Regions from separate parts of the Mesorhizobium sp. LCM 4577 genome, predicted to be linked through region 4. Evidence: predicted binding sites of a transcription regulator. Region 4 holds the regulator's gene; each other region holds the start of a gene.
What was found. The regulator PhoB, encoded in region 4, activates phosphate uptake and scavenging genes when phosphate is short. The targets are predictions, from matches to a motif close to TGTCATNNANCTGTCAT.
Positions count from the first base shown of each region.

Region 1: LCM4577_RS27460 (esterase-like activity of phytase family protein) is a predicted target of PhoB. The motif match lies at 4,950-4,966, and genes of this name have one in related genera.
Region 2: LCM4577_RS18935 (RNA degradosome polyphosphate kinase) is a predicted target of PhoB. The motif match lies at 3,706-3,722, and genes of this name have one in related genera.
Region 3: LCM4577_RS12300 (YdcH family protein) is a predicted target of PhoB. The motif match lies at 1,306-1,322, and genes of this name have one in related genera.

Region 1 covers NZ_MDDU01000046.1:62,458-68,924, forward strand. Annotated here, with positions in the region: gene LCM4577_RS27445 (TMEM175 family protein) at 1-369, opposite strand, end outside; gene LCM4577_RS27450 (MFS transporter) at 505-1,713, shown strand; gene LCM4577_RS27455 (MATE family efflux transporter) at 1,795-3,261, opposite strand; gene LCM4577_RS27460 (esterase-like activity of phytase family protein) at 3,368-4,849, opposite strand; gene LCM4577_RS27465 (LacI family DNA-binding transcriptional regulator) at 5,006-6,031, opposite strand; gene LCM4577_RS27470 (Gfo/Idh/MocA family protein) at 6,228-6,467, shown strand, end outside.
Region 2 covers NZ_MDDU01000016.1:55,014-61,480, reverse strand. Annotated here, with positions in the region: gene LCM4577_RS18960 (amino acid ABC transporter permease) at 1-312, shown strand, start outside; gene LCM4577_RS18955 (amino acid ABC transporter ATP-binding protein) at 380-1,183, shown strand; gene LCM4577_RS18950 (TIGR02117 family protein) at 1,413-2,054, shown strand; gene LCM4577_RS18945 (FAD-dependent monooxygenase) at 2,130-3,365, opposite strand; gene LCM4577_RS18940 (zinc-finger domain-containing protein) at 3,382-3,627, opposite strand; gene LCM4577_RS18935 (RNA degradosome polyphosphate kinase) at 3,881-6,076, shown strand; gene ppx (exopolyphosphatase) at 6,073-6,467, shown strand, end outside.
Region 3 covers NZ_MDDU01000007.1:156,724-160,781, forward strand. Annotated here, with positions in the region: gene LCM4577_RS12285 (5-(carboxyamino)imidazole ribonucleotide synthase) at 1-344, opposite strand, end outside; gene purE (5-(carboxyamino)imidazole ribonucleotide mutase) at 341-838, opposite strand; gene LCM4577_RS12295 (YdcH family protein) at 958-1,161, opposite strand; gene LCM4577_RS12300 (YdcH family protein) at 1,392-1,571, shown strand; gene ispG (flavodoxin-dependent (E)-4-hydroxy-3-methylbut-2-enyl-diphosphate synthase) at 1,824-3,074, shown strand; gene LCM4577_RS12310 (lytic transglycosylase domain-containing protein) at 3,078-3,938, shown strand.
Region 4 covers NZ_MDDU01000056.1:52,215-58,681, forward strand. Annotated here, with positions in the region: gene pstS (phosphate ABC transporter substrate-binding protein PstS) at 1-156, shown strand, start outside; gene pstC (phosphate ABC transporter permease subunit PstC) at 221-1,207, shown strand; gene pstA (phosphate ABC transporter permease PstA) at 1,211-2,062, shown strand; gene pstB (phosphate ABC transporter ATP-binding protein PstB) at 2,059-2,862, shown strand; gene phoU (phosphate signaling complex protein PhoU) at 2,883-3,590, shown strand; gene phoB (phosphate regulon transcriptional regulator PhoB) at 3,608-4,297, shown strand; gene LCM4577_RS33455 (ROK family protein) at 4,623-5,858, opposite strand; gene xylF (D-xylose ABC transporter substrate-binding protein) at 6,125-6,467, shown strand, end outside.

The sequences.
Region 1 (6,467 bases), on a different contig from region 4:
GACCAGGATGGTATAGGCGACGGCGCAAAGCGCGAGGTCTATGCCATAGACTGCGACCGGCGCGGGCGCGAAATGGTTCTCTCCCATGAATGCCGTGGTCACCGGCATCAGCGACAGCCAGAACAGAAGGTTCAAATTGGCCCACAGCACGCGTCCGTCGATGCGCTGCACGGTGTGGAACATGTTGTGCAGATTGTTCCAGTAGATGCCGACATTGATGAAGGAGAGCACATAGCAGAAGAAGATCGGCCACTGCGGCAAAAGCGCGGAAAAATCCTCGCCATGCGGCACTTTCAGTTCCAGCACCATGATGGTGATGATGATGGCGACGACGCCATCGGTGAATGCCTCGACCCGTCCCTTGCCCATGATTCCTCCCTCGCTGTGCGCAGACGTTACGGGAGGATGCAGCGGCTGACCATCCTGCCAGAACTGTCAGGAGGGCGTTCGCTCGCTGGAACGGCGCCATTATTTAGGCGTTGGGCTTGCAACCCGGAGATCGCCATGACCAGCTACGCTCAAACCATGACGCGTGACCATGAGCTTGGCGGGGGCGCCGCGATGACCGCCGTCGCCGCCATGATCGCCGCGCTCTTTGCCGGCAGCACCGCTCTGACCCCGCTTTACGTGATCTACAAGCAGGCTTTCGGCTTCTCGCAGGTTACGCTGACGCTGGTCTATGCCGTCTACGTCGTCGGGAATCTGGCGGCGCTGCTGTTTTTCGGCCGGATGTCGGATGTCGTCGGCCGCCGTCCTGCCGCGCTTGCCGCGATGGGTGTTGCCGTGGTCAGCGCGCTGTTTTTCCTCTTCGCCGAAAACCTGGCCTGGCTCGACATCGCCCGCATTCTGAGCGGCCTTGGCATCGGTGTCGGCGCAGGCGCCGGCACCGCCTGGCTTGCGGAGATGATCGAAGGCAAGGACAAGTCGCGCGCGGCCGTCATCGCCACCAGCACCAACTTCATCGGTCTTGGGCTCGGCGCGCTGATGGCGGGGCTGCTCGCCCAATATGCGCCCTGGCCGCTCAGGCTGACATTTGCGGTCTATCTCGTGCTGCTTGCGTTGGTGACCGTGCTGATCTGGCGCACGCGGGAAACGGTCTCCAGTCCGGGGCGGCTCTCGGACGTCTCGCTGCGGCCACGGCTTTCGGTGCCCGACGATATCCGCGCGCAATTCGTGGCGCCCGCGGTGACGGGCTTCGGCGCCATGGCGCTTGTCGGCTTTTATGCCGCGCTGGCGCCGAGCATCCTGGCGCAGCAGCTCCATGCGACCAATCACGCCGTGGCTGGCGGTCTGTTCTTCGAATTGTCGATCGTGGCGGCGGCGACGATTGTCGGCACCGCCCGGCTGTCCAGCCGCTCGACCATGCTCGCGGCGCTCGTCCTGATGATCCCGGCCGTGGCACTGGTCGTCGCAGCGCAAATCTACGCCTCGATGGCGCTCATGATCGCCGCGACGGCGCTCTGCGGCGTGGCGGCGGCGCTCGGCTATCGCGGCGGCCTGCAGGTGGTCAACCAGATCGCGCCGGGCGACCGTCGCGCCGAGGTGGTTTCGGCCTTCTTCATCTGCTGTTTCTGCGGCAACGCGCTGCCGGTGATCGGCATCGGCATCCTGTCGAGCCTGGCGAGCGCGACAACGGCAAGCCTCGCATTTGCCGGCATGATCATCATCTTCTCGCTGGTGGCGCTCGGTTTCGGCGTCAAATACGCGCGGTAGAATCGCCAACCCGCTCTAACTCTTTGTTTTCGCGCAATTCCGGACGGAAGCCGCTGCGCACTTTTCCTGGAATTGCTATAGCTATTCTGTCTCCGGCAGGAGTTGCGCGCGCTGGCGCGGCACGCCGAGGCCGGTGTCGGGCGGCTCGCCGGCGGCCGGCCGGTCCTCGATCATATGCATCGTGCGCCAGCGGCCGAAGCGGTAATAGGCGGCGGCGAGCACGAGCGAGGCGATCGAGCCGGCCGGAAAGCTCCACCACAGCGCTTCCTGGCCGATGACGCTGCGCATCGAATAGGCAAAGCCGGTGCGGATGATCAGCACCGAGATGATCAGGATGATCAGCGGCGGCATGACGGCGCCGGTGGCGCGCACGGTGGCGAACAGCACGATGGTGACGCCGAACAGGATGAACGACCAGGACGCCGCCTTATTGATGTGGGCGGCGATGTCGATCGCCACACTGTCGTTGCTGAGGAAGAGGCCGAGGACCGGGCGATCGAAGGCGAAAAGCAGCGCCACCAGCGCGCCGGTCAGCACCAGGTTGAAGCCGACGCCGGACGCCGCGACCTGGCCGATGCGGTCCCAACGGCCGGCGCCGACATTCTGCGCCGCCATCGAGGAGACGGCGGCGCCGATCGCCAGAGCCGGCATCTGGATATAGGTCCAGAGCTGGGCTGCGATGCCGTAGGCGGCGGCGACCTGCGAGCCATAGGAATTGACGATCCCCATCACCGTCAGCGCCGCGGCCGAGATGACGATCATCTGAAGGCCCATCGGAATGCCCTTGAAGACGACGATGCGCAGCAGCGATGGATCGGGCCGCAGCAGAGCAAGGTCCGAGCCAGCCAGCCGCAGCGGATGTTTTCGCGCATAAAGCACGGTCAGGATGGCGATCACGCTCACCGTCTGGCCGATCAGCGTCGAGGTCGCCGAACCGGCGATGCCGAGTTCGGGGAAGGGGCCGAGGCCGCGGATCAGCAGTGGGTTGAGCACGACATCGAGCACGACCGCCAGCGCCATGAAGACGAACGGCGTGCGGGAATCGCCGGCGCCGCGTAGCACGGTCATGACGAAGGACAACAGGTTCATCATCGGCACGGCGACGAAGATGATGCGTAAGTATGCGCGCGCCAGCGGCAAGGCATCGGCCGGCGTGCCGAGCCCGGTCAGGATGGCGTCGACCCAGATCCAGCCGCAGACGGCGAATACGACCGAGACGAGGAAGAAGAAAGTGGCGCTGGTGCCGACGATGCGCTTCGCTTCGGGCAGGTCGCGGGCGCCGACCGACTGCGCTACCAGGATGGTCGCCGCCATGCCGATGCCGAACACGGTGCCGAGGATGAGGAACAGCACCAGATTGGCGTTGGAGGTGGCGGTCAGCGCCGCTTCGCCAAGGAAGCGGCCGACCCAGACCGCGTTGATCGATCCGTTCAGCGACTGCAGCACGTTGGAGCCGAGCACCGGCAGCGCGAACAACAGCAGCGTGCGCGGGATCGGACCGCTGGTCAGGTCGCCAGTCCGCCGGCGTGCGGGCTTTTTGTCATCCATGGCAGCACCGAAAATGAATCAGGCCTGCGATGCTATCGCAGGCCCGATGCTCATGCATCCCTTCCGCGCTCGGCCGTATGCCGTTCTGCATACGCCCGAAATAGAACTAGTTCGCGGCGAGGCTGTTCCCGGACAGTCCAGGCAGGGTGACCTGATAGACCAGGAAGGTGGTGTCGACATCGGCGCCGTCCTCGGCCTTGTAGGGCGCGCCGACCTGGAAGCCTTCCTGGGTGAGGAAATCGTTGTCGTTGGCGACGAACAGGAAATAGTCGTCGGGCAGCTTCGGATCGAGCACCGAGACCAGCGACATCGCCTCCCACTTCTCCGAGAGGTTGTTCCTGTCGTTCGGCGCGCCATTGTGCAGGCCGAAGCGACCGAGCTCGCCCTTGTCGTTGATGTCGATGAAGGAGGTCAGCTTGGCCGGCGTCACCGACGGGTCGAGCACGCCCTTGGGCGCAACCGGCTTGTCCGCGGCGTCGAACGGGCCGTTGGCGATGTCGGTCGCGGCGGAGAGGTCGACGATCTCGATCTTGCGGTAGAGCGACTCGTCCCCCTTGAGACCCTGGCCGTTGCCCGAGTCCCGCGCCAGCATCAGGAAGCTCTTGTCGGAGAGGGCGACGATCTCGCTCTGCGCGGCGACCTTGGTCTTGCCCTTGGCGTCCTTGAACACCGGCAGCGGCACGACATATTCGTGCGCCAGCTTGAGGTGGGCGAGGTCGGACGCATCATAGACCAGCGCGCGGGTGTTCTGGCGGGTCGAGCCGGAATCGCCGCCGTCCTGGCGGGCCGCCGACTGCAGCACGGCGATCAGGAACTTGCCGTCCGGCGTCATCGACATGCCTTCGAGGCCCTGGTTGTTCTGGCGGCCGATCTCGGGGTCCTTCGGATCGGGCTCGGCCGCGCCCGGGCCAGGATTGTCGGAAGCGAAGTTCGGCTTGCCGTGCCGGATCGGCACCAGCGCGGCCGGCGGCTGGGTCGCCGACATCAGGCGGCCTTCGGCCGAGAAGCGGTAAATGTTCGGGCCATATTCGTCGGAGATGAACATCGTGCCGTCCGCCAGGCGCACGATCGCCTCGTCGTCCAGCGAAAGCTTGCCGTTGTCGGCCTGCGGCAGGATCGGCATGTCGCCGGCGGCTTCGCGCACGCCGTTCAGCGGATCAAGCCCGGTGGCGTCGGCGCCCTTGTCGTCGGTCAAGAGCATCGTGTCGGCAAGTGTCGCCTTGACGCCGGTCTGTTCCTGCCCTGCGGCGGGCGCGGCACCTGGAGCGGTCGGGATCAGCTCGATGGCGATGGTGTTGAGGCGCGGGCGATAATCGGTGGTGCCGACGACGTTGTAGCCGCGGTCCGGCAGCAGCCAGAGCGAGCCCTTGTAGCTGGCGCCGTCGCGCGCCCAGGACTTGGCGTCGATCGACATGCCGGAACCCGAACCGAACGTCTCGCCGAACTTGTCCTTCTGGCTGGCCGGAATGCGGCCGACGCCGACGAGCCCCTTGTTGACATAGGCGACGCCGTCGGCGAATGCCGGGGTCAGCGTGGTGAACAGGGCAAGTGCCGCGCCGAGCGCGACGGTTCGGTTGAGACGTTTCATCGATATCCCCTTCGTGACGAGCAGAGCGGCTATTGGCTCAAAAGGGCGCGGCATCGACGATGCGGGCAGCCCTTGCCGTCGAGCGGTCTAGGACGTGAACGTGATGGTTGCGTGACAGTTTCCTTCTCCCACAAGGGGAGAAGGGAAAGCTCCGCCTCAATCGCTCTCTCTTGCGACCAGCTCCAGCGGCCAGACCTCGCGGATGATGCGTGTGCCTTCGGGGCCGGCGAAGGCGGGAAGCGAGGCGAGCAGCATCTCGGCCAGACGCCGTCCCATCGGCTCCAGCGATGGACGGAAGGCCGTCAGCGCCGGCGAGAAATAGCGGCAGAGCGGCGTGTCGACGATGACGATCACCGCGATGTCGTGGCCGGGCCTGATGCCCATCTCGGCCAGTGCCTTGCAGCCGCCGAGCGCCATTGCGTCATTGTTGAAGATGATGGCTGTCGGCCGGTCCTTGGAGAGCATGACGCGCGGCGTCACCTGATAGCCGCCGGTCTCGTTGATGAAGCCGTCGGCGATCATGCCGGGGTCGACTTCGATGCCGTGCCGCTTCAGAGCCTTGCGGTAGCCGTCGAGGAACAGGTAGCCGAAGTTGAGATCGAGCGAAGGGCGGATGGCGGCAATGCGGCGGTGACCGCGCGCGACCAGCCGGTCGACGGCTTCCTCACCCGCCCTCTCGAAATCGATATCGAGCGAAGGATAGGCGTCGCCACCGGATAGACTTCGGCCAAGCGTGGCGAAGGGAAATCCGGCCTTGCTGAGATAGTCGATCCGATCGTCTTCCCGCCGCGTATTGGCCAACACGACCGCGTCGGCCCGGCGCGTCTCAACCACGCGGCGCAGCCTCTCCGGCTGATATTGGCCGGGCTCGCCCATGACGACCATCAGATCCAGGTCATGCTCGGCGAGCCGCGCCTGCAGACCGGTCAGGAACGGGATGAAGAACGGCTCGCCATATTGCTGATCGCCGGGATGCGGTTGCAGCATGAAGGCGATAGAATGGGTGGCGCCTTTCCTCAGGCTGCGGCCCGACTGGTTGGGCGAATAGTTCAGCTTCCTGGCCGCCTCCAGCACGCGCTGGCGCGTCTCGGCATTGACATCGGCGCGACCGTTCAGCGCGCGCGACACGGTGCCGATCGAAATGTTCAGATGACGCGCGAGATCGTGGATGCTGGACGCCAAGGCCGGTTCTCCCCCTGTCTTCGCTAGCACCGGCCGCCCTTCAGGCCAAGCAGTGGATGTCGATTTTCGCGAGCGGGTGATTGACATTTTAAGGCATCGGGTGTGTTCTCGTAAACGTTTACGGAAAAACGTTTACGGTGATGCCGGAAATGCCGTGACACTCGGACTGGAGGGGCCGAGCGAGGAGGAGCGCTGGATGATGAAGGTCGTCCTGGTCGGGTGCGGAGCCATGAGCAGGCAGTGGCTCGATGCCGCAAGGCAGATCGACGGGCTCGCGATTGCCGGCCTTGTCGATCTCGACGCCGACCGAGCGCAGACGAGGGCGCGCGAATACGATCTCAGCAACGCCGTCATCGGAACCAGCGTTGAAGCCGTGCTCGACGAGACGAAGCCCGACGCCGTGTTCGATGTTGTGGTTCCAGCGGCCCGCCGCGAG
Region 2 (6,467 bases), on a different contig from region 4:
GACTCGCTCGGCCTTGGCTACTGGCAGAAGATGGGCCTGATCGTGCTGCCGCAGGCGCTCAAGCTGGTCATCCCAGGCATCGTCAACACCTTCATCGGCATGCTCAAGGACACCAGTCTGGTCCTGATCATCTCGATGTTCGACCTGCTCGGCGTGGTGAAGCAGAACTTCGCCGACCCGAACTGGGCAACGCCCCAGACCCCGAAGTCCGGCCTGATCTTTGCCGCCTTCGTTTTCTGGCTGTTGTGCTTCGGCATGTCGCGCTATTCAATGTACACCGAACGCCGGCTCGATACCGGCTACAAACGCTGATGCGTGTCCCAAAACTGTGGAGCGGTTTTGGGGCATGTATCAAGAACAACGATAAGGGGAATTGGCCATGGCCACCGAAAACGCCGTCAGCGCGGAAGACCTCAAGGTCAACGCCGGAAAGATGCATGTCTCAACCACCGATGTCGCCATCGACATCGTCGGCATGCACAAATGGTACGGCGAGTTCCATGTGCTGAAGGATATCAACCTCAAGGTGATGCGCGGCGAGCGTATCGTCATCTGCGGCCCGTCCGGCTCCGGCAAATCGACCATGATCCGCTGCATCAACCGGCTGGAGGAGCACCAGAAGGGCAAGATCATCGTCGACGGCAAGGAACTCACCAACGATCTGAAGAAGATCGACGAAGTGCGCCGCGAGGTCGGCATGGTGTTTCAGCACTTCAACCTGTTCCCGCACCTCACCATCCTGGAGAACTGCACGCTGGCGCCGATCTGGGTGCGCAAGATGCCGAAGAAGCAGGCCGAGGAAATTGCCATGCATTTCCTCAAGCGCGTCAAGATTCCGGAACAGGCCAATAAATATCCTGGACAGCTATCCGGCGGCCAGCAGCAGCGCGTGGCGATCGCCCGTTCGCTCTGCATGAATCCGCGCATCATGCTGTTCGACGAACCGACCTCGGCGCTCGATCCCGAAATGATCAAGGAAGTGCTGGAGACGATGGTTGGCCTTGCCGAGGAAGGCATGACCATGCTGTGCGTCACCCATGAGATGGGCTTTGCCCGCAAGGTTGCCAACAGGGTGATCTTCATGGATCAGGGCCAGATCGTCGAGCAGAACACGCCGGCCGAGTTCTTCGATCATCCGCGCCACGAGCGCACGAAGCTGTTCCTGTCGCAGATCCTGCACTGAGGCGGCGCCTCCGCTCCGTCATTCTAGGGCGGAGCAAGGAGCGAAGTGACGCGGCGCAGACCCTGGAATCCATGCCGTGACGCTAAGGCGTTGCGACGGTTCAGAATTCTGCCCCGCCGCGCTTGGGTCGAGGTCACGGCACGGATCCTCGGGTCAAGCCCGAGGATGACGAAGTCATGAGGCGACCGGCTTACCCTCCCTGATGCGGAAATTCCTGCGATATCTGGCAATGCTCGTAGGAGCCGTGTTTCTTGCCGCCGCGCTCGGCACGGTGGTGCCGCGCCCGCTCTGGCCCGCGGCAATGGCCGAAGGCGAGGGGACACGGCACATCCTTGTGCTGAAGAATCCGATCCACACCGACATCGCCGTGCCCCTCGATGACGACGTGCGCCGGCGCTTCGCCTTCTTGGCCTCGGCCGGCCTGCCCGTCGATGCGCCGGAGGCGCGCTATATCGTCCTCGGCTGGGGCGGGCGCGCCTTCTATCTGGAGACTCCGACATGGTCGCAGCTGAAGGCCGAGCCGGTGTTGAAGGCGCTGACCGTCGACGCCTCGGTCATGCATGTCGATGTCGCCGGCGCGATCAAGGAGCCGCACCCGGATGTTGCAGGTTTCGACATCGACGAGGCGCACTTTGCAGCTCTGCTCGACTACATCGCCGCGAGCTTCCAGCAGGGGCCGAATGGACCGATGGTGGTCGAGAACGCAGGCTATTCAACCTATGACCGCTTCTACGAAGCTAACGGCCATTTCAACGCGCTGGTTGGCTGCAACACCTGGACGGCGGCGGGACTGCGCGTGGCCGGCATCCGCACGGGATGGTGGAACCCGCTGCCGGTGTCGCTGTGGTGGTCGATGGGATTGTATGACTGAGGCTGATGGGAACCTGCAAACGCTACGCTCCGTCACACCGCCGACCTATCTGGTCAGTCGTTCGTCGACGATACCCTATCGCCGCACAACCTTCCGCTCTTCCCATCCGTAGAGCCAGTCCAGGTCTGCCGCGAGCTTCTCCGCTGGCCGCGTCGCCAGCACCAGGTTGCGGGCGATCGCCACCGGCCCCCAGGCGTGCCAGGCCAGCCGGTTGAGCGCGCCGCGTTTCAGCACTCTTTCGACGCGCGGTCGCCTGAGGTTTTCCCAGACGGTGAGGCTCTGAGTTGGATCGCCGGGGAAGTCGGCGATCAGATTGGCCAACATCGACGCGTCCTCGATCCCCATGGCCGCGCCCTGCGCCGCGAAAGGCGTCATCGCATGCGCTGCGTCGCCGATCAGCGCGATGCCTTGCGGGGCCGTCCAGCGCTGTTGCTGGACGGTGTGCATTGGAAACGCTGTCCACGGCCCTGCCAGCGCGACGAGCCTTGCGAGCATCGCTGCGGTGTCATGCACGGCCTTGGACAGGATGGCCGGGTCTGCATGACCCGACCAGCCTTCGGCGATGCGTTCGCCCTTGGTGAAGGCGGCGAGGTTGACGGCGCGGCCTTTGCTCACCGGATAGGCGACCATATGGAAGCCGGGATGCAGGAAGGTGGTGACGCAGTCCGCCGAGCCGATCTCGGCGAAAGTCTGCCCAGCGGCGCTTTCGGCCGCCACCGTGGCCCGCCAGGCCAGTCGGCCCGAGAAACGGCTTTTCATGAAAGCCGCTTGCCTGCCTGCAAGCTCTGCGCGAACCGAGGACCATACGCCGTCCGCTCCGACCAGCAGGCCGCCCGCGACATCCGTCGCTTTGCCGTCGGTCTCGACCGTCGCGCTTATGCCTTGCGGGTCGACGGCGATGCCCGTCACCCGCGCGCCGGTGACAAGCTCGATGTCGGGCCGTTCCGCCACTGCCTCCATCAGCGCCGCCTGAAGGTCGGCGCGGTGCGCCACGAGATAAGGCGCGCCCCAGCGCTGCTCGGCTGCCTGTCCGAGCGGCACGCGCGCCAGCTCGCGCAGGCTTCTCGCATCCTTCAGCACCACCGCTTGCGGCCGGATCGCCTCGGGCAGCAGGCGCTCGAGCACGCCGAGCCGGCGCAGGATGCGGGTCGCGTTGGGGGAAAGCTGGAGGCCGGCGCCGGCCGCTTCGAGTTGCCTGGCCTGCTCGAACAGTCTTACCGGGAAGCCGCGCTCGGCGAAGGCAAGTGCTRCCGTCAGYCCGGCGATGCCAGCCCCGACGATGACGATCTGCCGGGACCGCGTTTCAGTCATGGTCGAAAGGGGGCGATCAGGCGGCCTGGTCGACATAGAGGCAGCCGGCCGGCTGCGTTTCCGTCGCTTTCAGCGATGGCGAATAGCGATAGAGCGTCGAGCAGTAGGGGCAGACCTTCTCATTGTCGTCGCCCATGTCGAGGAACACATGCGGATGGTCGAAAGGCGGGTTGGCGCCGGTGCACATGAATTCCTTGACGCCGATCTCGATGACCGGATGGCCCGCGTCGTTTTGGAAATGGGGAATGCTGCCGCCTGCCATCGTCGTCTCCAATTGGGTTCGGCCAGTGGGTGTGACCAGCCTGCATCTGGAGCATAACAGCCCAGTTTGCAAGATCGATGAAATCAAACTGTCGCAAAAGCCTGTCAGAGGATAAGTTGAGCCGGTTAAGCGCATGAGGCCGGGCGTCGGAGCGATTCCGTGACGATCATGCGTCACAAAGACATGCTAGAGCGTCGCCGAACGGCAATATGCGGCGCTCCCCAGGGACGGTTGCGGGCAAGAGCGGGAAACCATGAACGAACTGAAGCCGGTGCAGAGCGAGTTCATCACCGTCGAGGCGGCCAGCCCGGACGGCGGCAATCCCGACCGTTTCGTCAACCGCGAATTCTCCTGGCTGCAATTCAACCGCCGCGTGCTGGAAGAATCGCTGAACCAGCATCATCCGCTGCTCGAACGCGTCCGTTTCCTGTCGATCTCGGCCGCCAATCTCGATGAATTCTTCATGGTGCGCGTCGCCGGCCTTRCCGGCCAGGTGCGCGAGGGCATCGCGCTGAAGAGCCCGGACGGCCGCACGCCCGAGCAGCAGCTCGAGCAATTGCTGCGCGAGGTCGAGCGCCTGCAGGAAGACCAGCAGAAGAGCCTCTCGGCGCTGATGACCCTGCTCAACAAGGAAGGCATCGAAAGCATCACCCGCGACGCGCTCACCAAGGACGAGAAGGCCTGGCTGGAAGAGCATTTCCAGGAGCAGGTCTTCCCGGTGCTGACGCCGCTGTCGATCGATCCGGCGCATCCGTTCCCGTTCATCCCCAATCTAGGCTTCTCGATCGCGCTGCAACTGCGCCACCGCAAGAACGGCGAGGAGATGAGCGCGCTCTTGCGCCTGCCGGTGGCGCTCAGGCGCTTCATCCGCTTGCCCGACCGCAAGCACCATGTGCGGTTCATTCCGCTGGAGGAGGCGGTCGGCATCTATATCGGCAAGCTTTTCCCAGGCTACGAGGTCAAGGGCTCCGGCACGTTCCGTATCATCCGCGACAGCGATATCGAGGTCGAGGAAGAGTCGGAAGATCTCGTGCGCCTGTTCGAGACGGCGCTGAAGCGGCGCCGGCGAGGTTCGGTGATCCGCATCGAATTCGACACGCTGATGCCGGCCGAGCTGCGCGATTTCGTCGCCGGYGAACTCGGCGTCTCGTCGAGCCGCATCAGCGTGCTCACCGGCCCGCTTGCGCTCAACCAGATTTCCGAAATCGTCGCCATTCCGCGCGACGATCTGAAATTCACGCCCTACAATCCACGCTTCCCCGAGCGCATCCGCGAGCATGGCGGCGACTGCCTTGCCGCCATCCGCGAGAAGGACATCATCGTCCACCACCCCTATGAATCCTTTGACGTGGTGGTGCAGTTCCTGCGCCAGGCGGCGGCGGATTCGGAAGTGGTGGCGATCAAGCAGACGCTCTATCGCACCTCCAACGACAGCCCGATCGTGCGCGCCCTGATCGACGCCGCCGAGACCGGCAAGTCGGTGACGGCGCTCGTCGAGCTCAAGGCGCGCTTCGACGAGGAGGCCAACATCCGCTGGGCGCGCGACCTCGAACGCGCCGGCGTGCAGGTCGTGTTCGGCTTCCTCGAATTGAAGACGCACGCCAAGATGTCGCTGGTGGTGCGCCGCGAGGATGGCAAGCTGCGCAATTACGTGCACCTCGGCACCGGCAACTACCACCCGGTCACCGCCCGCATCTACACCGATCTGTCCTTCTTCACCACCGATCCCGCGATCGCGCGCGATGTCGCGCAAATCTTCAACTTCATCACCGGTTATGCCGAACCGGCCGAGGAGATGCGGCTTGCCGTGTCGCCTTTCACGCTGCGCAAGCGCATCCTCAAGCACATCGCCGAGGAAATCGTCCACGCGCGCGAAGGCCGGCCGGCGCGCATCTGGATGAAGATGAATGCGCTGGTCGATCCGATCGTCATCGATGCGCTTTACGACGCCAGCCGCGCAGGCGTCGAGATTGACCTCGTCGTGCGCGGCATCTGCTGCCTGAGGCCGCAGGTGCCGGGCCTTTCCGAGAACATAAGGGTCAAATCGATCGTCGGCCGTTTCCTCGAGCACAGCCGCATCTTCTGCTTCGGCAACGGCCACGGCCTGCCGTCGGACGAGGCGATCGTCTACATCTCGTCCGCCGACATGATGCCGCGCAATCTCGACCGCCGCGTCGAGACCCTGGTGCCGATCACCAATCCAACTGTGCATGAACAGGTGCTTGGTCAGATCATGCTGGGCAATGTCATGGACAACCAGCAAAGTTTCGACGTATTGGCTGACGGCACCTCCCGGCGCGTTGTGCTGGAAGAGGGTGAGGAACCGTTCAACGCGCAGGAATATTTCATGACCAATCCGAGCCTCTCCGGACGGGGCGACGCGCTGAAATCGCATGCGCCCAAGCGCATCGCCCAGTTCAAGCGCCGCAAGAAGAACGGCGCCGCGTGATCGCAGTTTCCCAGGGCCGGCTTCAGGACCGGCGACCGCTGTCGATCATCGATATCGGATCGAACTCGATCCGCCTTGTCGTCTATGAGGGGCTGGCGCGCTCGCCCACGCTTCTGTTCAACGAGAAGATGCTGGCCGGCCTCGGCCGCGGCATCGTTTCGACGGGCAAGCTCGACCCCGAGGCGGTGACGCGCTCGATGGAGGAATTCCGCCGGTTCCGCGCGCTGTCGGATCAAGCGGGCGCGGAGCACATCTATGTTCTGGCCACCGCCGCGGCGCGCGAGGCCGGCAACGGCCCCGATTTCATCCATCGCGCCGAGGATGTGCTGAAGACCGAGATCCGCGTGCTCACTGGCCGCCAGGAGGCTTATTATTCGGCACTCGGCGTCAT
Region 3 (4,058 bases), on a different contig from region 4:
ATACCGTTGAGGAAACTTTTCTCGGTCAGGCGATCCTGCGCCACTTCGAGCGCGCGGGCCGGCGGATAGACCGGAACCCTCGCCGCCAACGCTTCGGCAGCGGCGACCGGAACATTCTCGAATTCGTAGGTGACGACGGCGCTGGAGGCAGCCAGATCGGCAAGCGCTGCCGGATCGTCATAGGCGGCGACGATCTGCCGGTTCGCGACCTGCGCGGCCGGGCAGTCGGGCTGGGGCTCCAACACGACGACGCGATAGCCGAGGCGCGCTGCGGCCATCGCCAGCATTCGGCCGAGCTGGCCGCCGCCGATGATGCCGATGGTCGATCCCGGAGCGAGATTCACGGCGTGTCCGTCGGTTCGGCGGCGACCTTGGCGGTCTGCGCAGAGCGCCAGGCGTCGAGCCGGGCTGCAAGCTTGTCGTCGTTCAGTGCCAGCACGGCGGCGGCGAGAAGGGCGGCGTTCGCCGCGCCCGCCTTGCCGATGGCCAGCGTGCCGACCGGGATGCCGGCCGGCATCTGCACGATGGAAAGCAGCGAGTCCTGGCCCGACAGCGCCTTGGATTCGACGGGAACGCCGAAGACCGGCAGCGGCGTCATCGCCGCCGTCATGCCGGGCAGGTGCGCCGCGCCGCCGGCGCCGGCGATGATCACCTTGTAGCCGGCGGCCTTGGCGCCCTTGGCGAATTCATAGAGACGGTCGGGGGTCCGGTGCGCCGAGACGATCAGCCGCTTGTGCGGGATGCCCAGCGCCTCGAGCGTCTCCGCGGCCTGGCGCATCGTCGCCCAGTCGGACTGGCTGCCCATGATGATGGCGACGTCGGCACGCTGATCGGTCAAGGCTTCGCTCCCCGGCGACAAAGGCGCGCCTTAGCGGAATTCGCCTGCTGCCGCAAGGATTGTCGATGCCTGCAGTCCTTTCGGCCGGCGCGGTCCACGGCCTTGGCCGTCGCCTCAGCTCAGGCGATGATGTCGGGGATGATGCGGTCTTCCAGCGCCGACAGCCGGTCTTTCAGCATCAGCTTCTTTTTCTTCATGCGCTGGATCTGAAGCGGGTCGCAGCCTGTGGCGATCATCGCGTTGATGGCGGCGTCGAAATCGGCGTGTTCCTGTTTGAGCCGGGAATATTCGAGGCGTATTTCAGCCTGTTCCTGTTCGGACATTATCTACCGTTTTGCGTATGCATCGCCCAATCGGGCTGGTTGGGCGGGACCGGTTGGTGACCGGCGCGCAGCCCTTATCACATTTCACTTTGTCGTGGAATGCTACCACGTGGCATTCGACATCGAGATTGGTTGGTGGCAAACTATCATCGTGCCGTCACAGTCGCAACCTGCGGTGGAGGCGCCCGCGACGGCTGCAATCGAGGAAACCATGAAAGGGAGAACCAATCATGTCTCTTGCATCCCATCTTGATGAGCTGCAGCGAAAGCACGGCGATATCGAGCGCGAACTTATCGACGCGATGAACCATCCTTCGGTAGACGACCTCGAGATCGCCACTCTCAAGCGGCGCAAGTTGGCAATCAAGGACGAGATTGAAAAGCTGAAGGTGAAACCGACCGCACACTGAAACTCCTCTAGGCACCATAACCGCTCCCGCCGCGGTGCAGCCTCCCGGTGGCAAGAAATGCCACCGGCTGGTGTTTTACGCTGAATTTCCCGACCGCTTTGGGCGCCATTCGGCAGGCCGATGCTTCCTTTTGAGCCGCGCGGCGGCAAATTGGGAGCAGCGGATTTGACGGCCTTGCCTGCCGGTTGCCATTGACAAGCCATCTTTGCTCCGCCACCTCATGCCCGGAACTTTCAGATGAAGGCGGCCGGCATGACCGGATATTTTTCCTCTCCCTTTCCGCGGCGCAACTCGGTCGGCGTGTCGGTCGGCGGCGTGATCGTCGGCGGCGGCGCCCCGGTCGTCGTGCAGTCGATGACCAACACCGACACGGCCGATGTCGATCAGACCGTTGCCCAGGTCGCGGCGCTGCACCGCGCCGGCTCGGAAATCGTGCGCATCACGGTCGACCGCGACGAGAGCGCGGCCGCGGTTCCGCGCATTCATGAGCGGCTGCTGAGGCTCGGCATCGACGTGCCGCTGGTCGGCGATTTCCACTATATCGGCCACAAGCTGCTCGCCGATCATCCGGCCTGTGCCGAGGTGCTGGCGAAATATCGCATCAACCCTGGCAATGTCGGCTTCAAGGACAAGAAGGACCGGCAGTTCGCGGCCATCGTCGAGATGGCGATCAAACACGACAAGCCGGTGCGCATCGGCGTCAACTGGGGCTCGCTCGACCAGGAGCTCTTGACCCGGCTGATGGACGACAACCAGGCGAAGGGCTCGCCGCTCACCGCGCAGGAAGTGACGCGCGAGGCGATCGTGCAGTCGGCGATCCTGTCGGCGGAGATGGCCGAAGAGATCGGGCTTGGCCGCGACAAGATCATCCTGTCGGCCAAGGTCAGCGGCGTGCAGGATCTGATCGCCGTCTATACCGAGCTCGCCACCCGCTCCGACCATGCGCTGCATCTGGGTCTCACCGAGGCGGGCATGGGCACCAAGGGCATCGTCGCCTCTTCCGCCYCGATGGGCATCCTCCTGCAGCAGGGCATCGGCGACACGATCCGCATCTCGCTGACGCCGGAGCCGAATGGCGATCGCACCCGCGAGGTGCAGGTGTCGCAGGAACTCTTGCAGACCATGGGTTTCCGGCAGTTCGTGCCGATCGTCGCGGCTTGCCCCGGCTGCGGGCGCACGACGTCCACCGTGTTCCAGGAACTCGCCCAGAGCATCCAGGCCGACATCCGCAAGAACATGCCGATGTGGCGCGAGAAATATCCCGGCGTCGAGAACCTCAAGGTCGCGGTGATGGGCTGCATCGTCAACGGCCCGGGCGAATCCAAGCACGCCGATATCGGCATATCGCTGCCCGGCACCGGCGAGACGCCGACGGCGCCGGTCTTCATCGACGGCAAGAAGGCGGCGACGCTGCGCGGACCCTCGATCGCGCAGGATTTCGAGAAGATGGTCGGCGACTATATCGAGCAGCGCTACGGACACGGCAAGGCGGCGGCCGAGTAGGCCATGCACCGTTTCCTCACGGTGACCCTGGCCTTGCTTTGCTGCCTGAGTTGGGTGGCGGCCGCTTCGGCGGATCCGCCGCAGTCGAAATCGGCTGCCAAACGGCTGATCAGCCGTGTCTGCGATCTGATCGAAACCCAGGCCCGACAGAATGGCCTGCCCAAGGATTTCTTTGCCAGGCTGATCTGGAAGGAAAGCCGTTTCGATCCGAACGCGGTGAGCCCGGTCGGCGCGGAAGGCATCGCGCAATTCATGCCCGGCACCGCCAAGATGCGAGGCCTGGCCAATTCCTTCGACATCGAGCAGGCGATCCCGGCCTCGGCGAAATATCTCGCCGAGATGAAGGCGGGCTACGGCAATCTCGGCCTCGCGGCGGCGGCCTACAATGCCGGCGAGAACCGCGTGTCGCGCTGGCTCGCCTCCGGCGGCTTCCTGCCGATGGAGACGGAAAGCTATGTCTTCGACATCATGGGCGAGCCCGTCGACAAGTTCTCCGACAAATCCTATGCCGGCGCCGTCCAGCCGCTCGATCCCAAGATGAGCTTCGCGGTCGCCTGCCGCCGGCTGCCGGTGATCATGTCACGGACCGTCGCCATGGCCTCGATCAACGTCAAGCCGTGGGGCGTGCAGGTGGCGGGCAATTTCCGCCGCTCGGCGGCGATCGGCCAATGGCTGAGGGTCAAAAGCCGATTCCCGGCGCTGCTCGCCAGCCATGATCCGGTGGTGAGCCGGGTGCGCACGCCGATCGGTCGCCGCGGCATCTACGCAGTCAGGATCGGCGCCGACTCGCGCGGCGAAGCCAACGGCATCTGCGACAAGCTGCAAAGCGTCGGCGGGGCGTGCGTGGTGATGCGCAACCGGTAGTAGTAAGTTGGAAAGTCCGAGACGTCGGCGGGACAGCACCCCCTCTGTCCTGCCGGACATCTCCCCCGCAAGGGGGGAGATCAGATGTCGCGCCGGCCTTCGCCAATCGCCAACGTTGCA
Region 4 (6,467 bases):
CTCAAGTTCTTCGCCTGGTCCTACGCCAAGGGCGACGAGCTGGCCGCCAGCCTGGACTATGTTCCGATGCCCGACGCCGTCGTGAAGAGCGTCGAGGAAATGTGGGGCAAGGACATCGTCGACGCGAACGGCAAGCCGCTCTATTCCGGCATGTAATTCTGACGAACAAGGGAGGGCGCTTCCGGCGCCCTCCTGTCTCTTTCGAAATGCGAGGGGCTCAATGACAGCCGTTTCCGAAGCTGCGACATCATCCGCCATGCGGACCAGGGAAGCGACGGTGCGCCGCTTCGCCGTCACCGACATGTTCTTCCGGACGGCCACGCGTCTTTCCGCCATCCTCGTGCTGGTTCTCCTCGGCGGCGTCGCGATCTCGCTGGTCGCCGGCTCGTGGCAGGCGCTGTCGAAATTCGGCTTCTCCTTCCTGACCACCGAATCCTGGAACCCGGTCACCGAGAATTTCGGCGCGCTCGCGCCCATCTACGGCACCATCGTCACCTCGGCCATCGCCATACTCATCGCCGTGCCGATCGGCATCGGCATCGCCGTCTTCCTGACCGAGCTTTGCCCGCGCCCGCTCCGCCGCCCGATCGGCATCGCGGTCGAGTTGCTCGCCGGCATTCCCTCGATCATCTACGGCATCTGGGGCCTGTTCGTCTTCGCGCCGTTCCTGCAGACGACGGTGCAGCCCTTCATCATCGGTCTCTTCCACGGCATACCGGGCCTCTCCAGCCTGTTTGCCGGTCCGCCCTATGGCATCGGCCTGCTGACCTCGTCGCTGATCCTCGCCATCATGGTGCTGCCCTTCATCACCTCGATCACCAAGGACGTGTTCGACACGGTGCCGGCGGTGCTGAAGGAATCGGCCTACGGCATCGGCTGCACGACCTGGGAAGTGACCCGGCGCGTCGTCATCCCCTACACCCGCGTCGGCATCATGGGCGGCGTCATGCTCGGCCTCGGCCGCGCGCTCGGCGAGACGATGGCCGTCACCTTCGTCATCGGCAACGCGCACCGCATCAGCGCCTCGCTGTTTGCGCCGGGCACGACGATCTCGGCGACCATCGCCAACGAATTCACCGAAGCCGACGGCGATCTCTATACATCCTCGCTGGTGTCGCTCGGCCTGATCCTGTTCATCATCACCTTCGTCATCCTCGCGCTCGCACGCTACATGCTGTTGCGCATCGATAGCCGCACGGGAGCCTGACCGATGTCGACTGCCCAATCGCTTCACCAAAGCCGCAAGCGCAAGAATGCCGTGATGATGGCGCTGTGCGTCATCGCGGCCGGCATCGGCCTGGCATGGCTGGCGCTGATCCTCGGCGCCCTGCTCTACAAGGGGCTCTCCGGGGTGAACCTGGCCGTGTTCACTGAAATGACGCCGCCGCCCGGCGATGCCGGCGGCCTGCTCAACGCCATCTACGGCAGCATCGTGATGACCGTCATCGGCATTGTCGTCGGCACGCCGATCGGCGTGCTGGCCGGCACCTACATGGCCGAGTACGGACGCTTCTCGAGGCTCACCACCGTGGTGCGCTTCATCAACGACATCCTGTTGTCGGCGCCTTCGATCATCATCGGCCTGTTCGTCTACGAGCTGATGGTGCGGCCGATGGGACACTTCTCCGCGATTGCCGGCGCCGTCGCGCTGTCGATCCTGGTGATCCCCGTCGTGGTGCGCACCACCGAGGACATGCTGAACCTTGTGCCCAACGCGCTGCGTGAAGCGGGCACGGCAATCGGCGCGCCGCGCTGGGTGGTGATCCGCTCCGTCGCCTACCGCGCGGCGCTCTCCGGCATCGTCACGGGCATCCTTTTGGCAATCGCGCGCATCTCCGGCGAGACGGCTCCGCTTCTCTTCACCGCGCTCAACAACCAGTTCTGGTCGAGCAATCTCAATGCCCCGATGGCCAGCCTGCCGGTGACCATCTTCCAGTTCGCTCTCAGCCCTTACGAGGAATGGCAGCAGCTGGCCTGGACGGGCGCACTCATAATCACCCTGACGGTTCTCGGGCTGAGCATCTTCGCCCGCAGCCTGACCGGACGCAGAGAGGACAGATGAAACCGATGTTGTCCACCGACCTGAACGTAGCCGAGACGACCGTCGAGAAGGCCAAGATCGAGGTCAAGAACCTCAACTTCTACTATGGCCAGTCGAAGGCGCTGAAGGACATCAACCTGTCCCTGCCGGAGCGCAGCGTGACGGCCTTCATCGGCCCGTCGGGCTGCGGAAAGTCGACCCTGCTGCGCGTGCTCAACCGCATCTACGAGCTCTATCCGAAGCAGACCGCGGAAGGCCAGGTGCTGCTCGACGGCAAGAACATCCTCGACCGCTCGCAGGACCTCAACCTGCTCAGGACCAAGATCGGCATGGTTTTCCAGAAGCCGACCCCGTTCCCGATGTCGATCTACGAAAACATCGCCTTCGGCGTCAGGCTCTATGAGAAGATCAGCAAGGCCGAGATGGACAGCCGCGTCGAGCAGGCGCTGAAGCGCGCCGCGCTGTGGAGCGAGGTCAAGGACAAGCTCAACGCCAGCGGGCTCAGCCTTTCCGGCGGCCAGCAGCAGCGCCTGTGCATCGCCCGCACCGTGGCGGTCAAGCCCGAGGTCATCCTGCTCGACGAGCCGGCCTCGGCGCTCGATCCGCTGTCGACGGCCAAGATCGAGGAGCTGATCGACGAATTGCAGGCCGACTATACGATCGTCATCGTCACCCACAACATGCAGCAGGCGGCGCGCGTCTCGCGGCAGACGGCGTTCATGTATCTGGGCGAGCTGGTGGAGTTCGACCGGACCGAGAAGATCTTCACCTCGCCCCGCGAGAAGCGCACCCAGGACTACATCACCGGCCGCTTCGGCTGAAGACATACGAGGACATCATCATGGCCGAACATACCGTCGCCTCCTTCGACGAGGATCTGAGGCAGATCAGCCGGCTCATCAACGACATGGGCGACCTTGCCGCCTCGATGGTCGGCGCCTCGACCAGGGCGCTGCTCGAAAGCGACAATGCGCTGGCGCAGCGCGTCGTCTCCGACGACGCCATCATGGACGCAAGGCAGCGCGAGCTCGACGACCGCGCCATCACGCTGATCGCCAAGCGCCAGCCGATGGCCGACGACCTGCGCAGCGTGGTCGGAGCGATCCGCATGGCGGGCGACCTCGAGCGCATCGGCGATCTCGCCAAGAACATCGCCAAGCGCGTCGGCTCGGTCGGCGTCAGCGCCGCGCCGCGCGACCTCACGCATTCGATCGATTCCATGGCGCAGATGGTGCTGATCCAGGTCCAGGGCGTGATCCAGGAATACACGGTGGGCGATGCCACGGCGCTGGCCAAGCTTCGCAACGACGACGAACGCATCGACGTCAAATACACATCCGTCTTCCGAGAGCTGTTGACCTATATGATGGAAGATCCGCGCAACATCACCGCTTGCACGCATCTTCTGTTCTGCGCCAAGAACCTCGAGCGCATCGGCGACCATGTGACCAACATCGCCGAGAACGCCTATTATGTGTTGACCGGCACGCAATTGCCCGCCAACCGTCCGAAGCAGGACGAGACGGCAATGTCGGCGCCGGCGGCCTGACGGAAAAGGTTACCCCGATGATCGCGCCACGCATCATGGTGGTGGAGGACGAGGAGCCGCTGGGGGTGCTGCTCCGCTACAATCTCGAATCCGAGGGTTACCAGGTCGAAGTGGTGACCCGCGGCGACGAGGCCGAAATCCGCCTTCAGGAAAACGTTCCCGACCTGCTCGTGCTCGACTGGATGGTGCCGGCGGTGTCCGGCATCGAGCTTTGCCGGCGCCTCAGGATGCGGCCAGAGACCGAGCGGCTGCCGATCATCATGCTGACCGCGCGCGGTGAAGAGAGCGATCGGGTTCGAGGTTTGTCCACCGGCGCCGACGACTATCTGGTCAAGCCGTTCTCGACGCCGGAGTTCATGGCGCGCGTCAAGGCGCTGTTGCGCCGCGCAAAGCCTGAGGTGCTGTCCAGCGTGCTCAAGGTCGGCGACATCGTGCTCGACCGCGAATCGCATCGCGTCTACCGCAAGAAGAGCGAGATCAGGCTCGGCCCGACCGAGTTCCGGCTGCTCGAATTCATGATGCGCCACCCCGGCCGCGTGTTCTCGCGCAGCCAGCTGCTCGACAATGTCTGGGGCGAGACGATCTATATCGACGAGCGCACCGTGGACGTCCATGTCGGCCGCCTGCGCAAGGCCGTCAACAACGGCCGCATGCCCGACGTCATCCGCACCATCCGCGGGGCGGGCTATGCGATCCGGGAGGATTAGGTTCGCCGTTCGCAGAATGACGCGTCCGCTACCGGATCGCATGCGTTGGCGAGTAGCCGGGACGGTCGTGCTTCGTCATCGACGGGCGGAGCAAGGAGCGTAGCGACGCAGCGCAGACCCGAGGATCCATTCCGTGACGTCGACGCGCTGCGGCGGCGCAGAATTCTGCTCGGCTGCGCCCGACGTCCGAGGTAACGGAATGGATTCCAGGGTCTCCGCGACGGAGCTTCGCTCCTGCTCCGCCCTGGAATGACGAAGCTTCGGGGCCTTCGCTAATCTCCGGTGTCCAGCGGGACACTCGAAACCAACGATCACTCAAAGTGGCTCAAGCGACGTGCTTGCCCGCTCTTGCCTGAACCCCCGGCGCGAAAATCTCCTGGTCGACGAAGGTCAGCGCGCGCATGGCGCAGCCTTCGCGGATCAGCGGCAGCTCGTTCGGCTCGGTGTCGAAGGAGATCGATTCCGAATGCTGGCCGCCGGCGGTCTGGGCGATCGCCTTCCTCAGCGCCGGCTCGATCAGGTCGAAGGCGGCCGCGCTGACGCCGACCATGGCGACGGGCGCCGGATCGATGAGGGCGAACAGGCTGCCGAGGCCGAAGCCCAGCGCCTCGCCGGCCCGGCGATAGGCCTCCCGCTCGGGACCTTCCTCGAGCCGGGCCTTCGCGGCAAGCGCGCGCATGTCGGCGTCGCCGACGTCCGTCGGCGCGGCATCCTCGCTTATGCCCATGGCGCTGCGCCAGATGGCGTAGTTGCCGGCATAGGCCTCCACGCAGCCGCGCCGGCCGCAGCGGCAAAGCGCGCCGCCCGGACGGTGGATCATGTGCCCGAACTCACCGCCGGAGGAATGTGTGCCGGTGAACAACTGGCCCTTTAGCACTAGGCCCATGCCGATGCCGTGCGACAACAGAATGGCGATGAAATTGTCGCGATAGCGGTTGGGGTCACGCCACTGCAGCGCCACCGCCATCATGTTGCAGTCGTTCTCCATGGTGGCTGGAATGCCGAATTCCCTCTCGAGGATGTCGGCAAAAGGAATGTCGGTCAGCGGCGTGATCGGCGACCACAGCATGGCGCGCGCGTGGGAATCGGTAATGCCCTGGATACCCATGGCGATGCGGGCGACGCTGCCGACGTCGAGGTCGGGATCCTGCAACCGACGCCGGACGATCGCCATGCATTCGCCGATCAGTTCTTCACGCGGCATGACAAGTGTGTCCAGGCGCTGCTGCTCCTCGGCAATCACCTGGCCGGCATAGTCGATGACGGCGACCGACAGGAAGTTCAGCGACAACACCACGGTCAGCACCGCGGCGGCTTCGGGGTTGAGCGCCAGGCCGATCTGCGGCCGGCCGCGTTTCAACGCCGTCGGCTCGCTGGCCTTGCTTTCGGTGAGAATGCCTTCCTGGATCAGATCGGCGGAAATCGCCGAAATGGTCGAGTGGCTGAGCCCGGTGGTGGCCGCGATCTCCGTCCGCGATGGCTGACCGGCGCGGCGCACGGCCGAAATCACCATGGCGCGGTTGCGCCGGCGCAGATCGTCGTGGCGGATTCCGACCGACATTGGCTGAAGTATTTCCTCCTGGTCATCACGGCTTGATGATGCCATGGGCCGCCGGTGACATGCTAGGGATACTGGCAGAAGCAGCCGACGCTGTCATTATTTATTGCGGAGCTCGAAAAAAAGTTCGCGGCACCTCAAAAACCATCAGAATCCGAGTTGACAGCGGCACAGCGTTGGATCAGTGTTTTTTCGAGGCTCGAAAAAAAGCCTCTGTGCCGGCCTTCGGGCCAGTCTGGGTCGCGCCATACGGGCGCAGGGAGGATATCATGAAGAAATTCGCAGCCGCCATCCTGGCGGGCGTTGCCATGTCGCTGACGCTGGCGTCGGTCGCCGAGGCGAAGGACAAGGTGATCGGCGTCTCGTGGTCGAATTTCCAGGAAGAGCGCTGGAAGACCGACGAAGCGGCGATGAAGGCCGCCATCGAGGCCGCCGGCGACAAGTATATTTCGGCCGACGCGCAGTCCAATCCGGGCAAGCAGCTGACGGACGTCGAAAGCCTGATCTCGCAGGGCGCCAACGCGCTGATCATCCTTGCGCAGGACGCTTCGGCGGTCGGTCCGGCAGTGCAGAAGGCGCTCGACGAAGGCATCCCGGTTGTCGGCTACGACC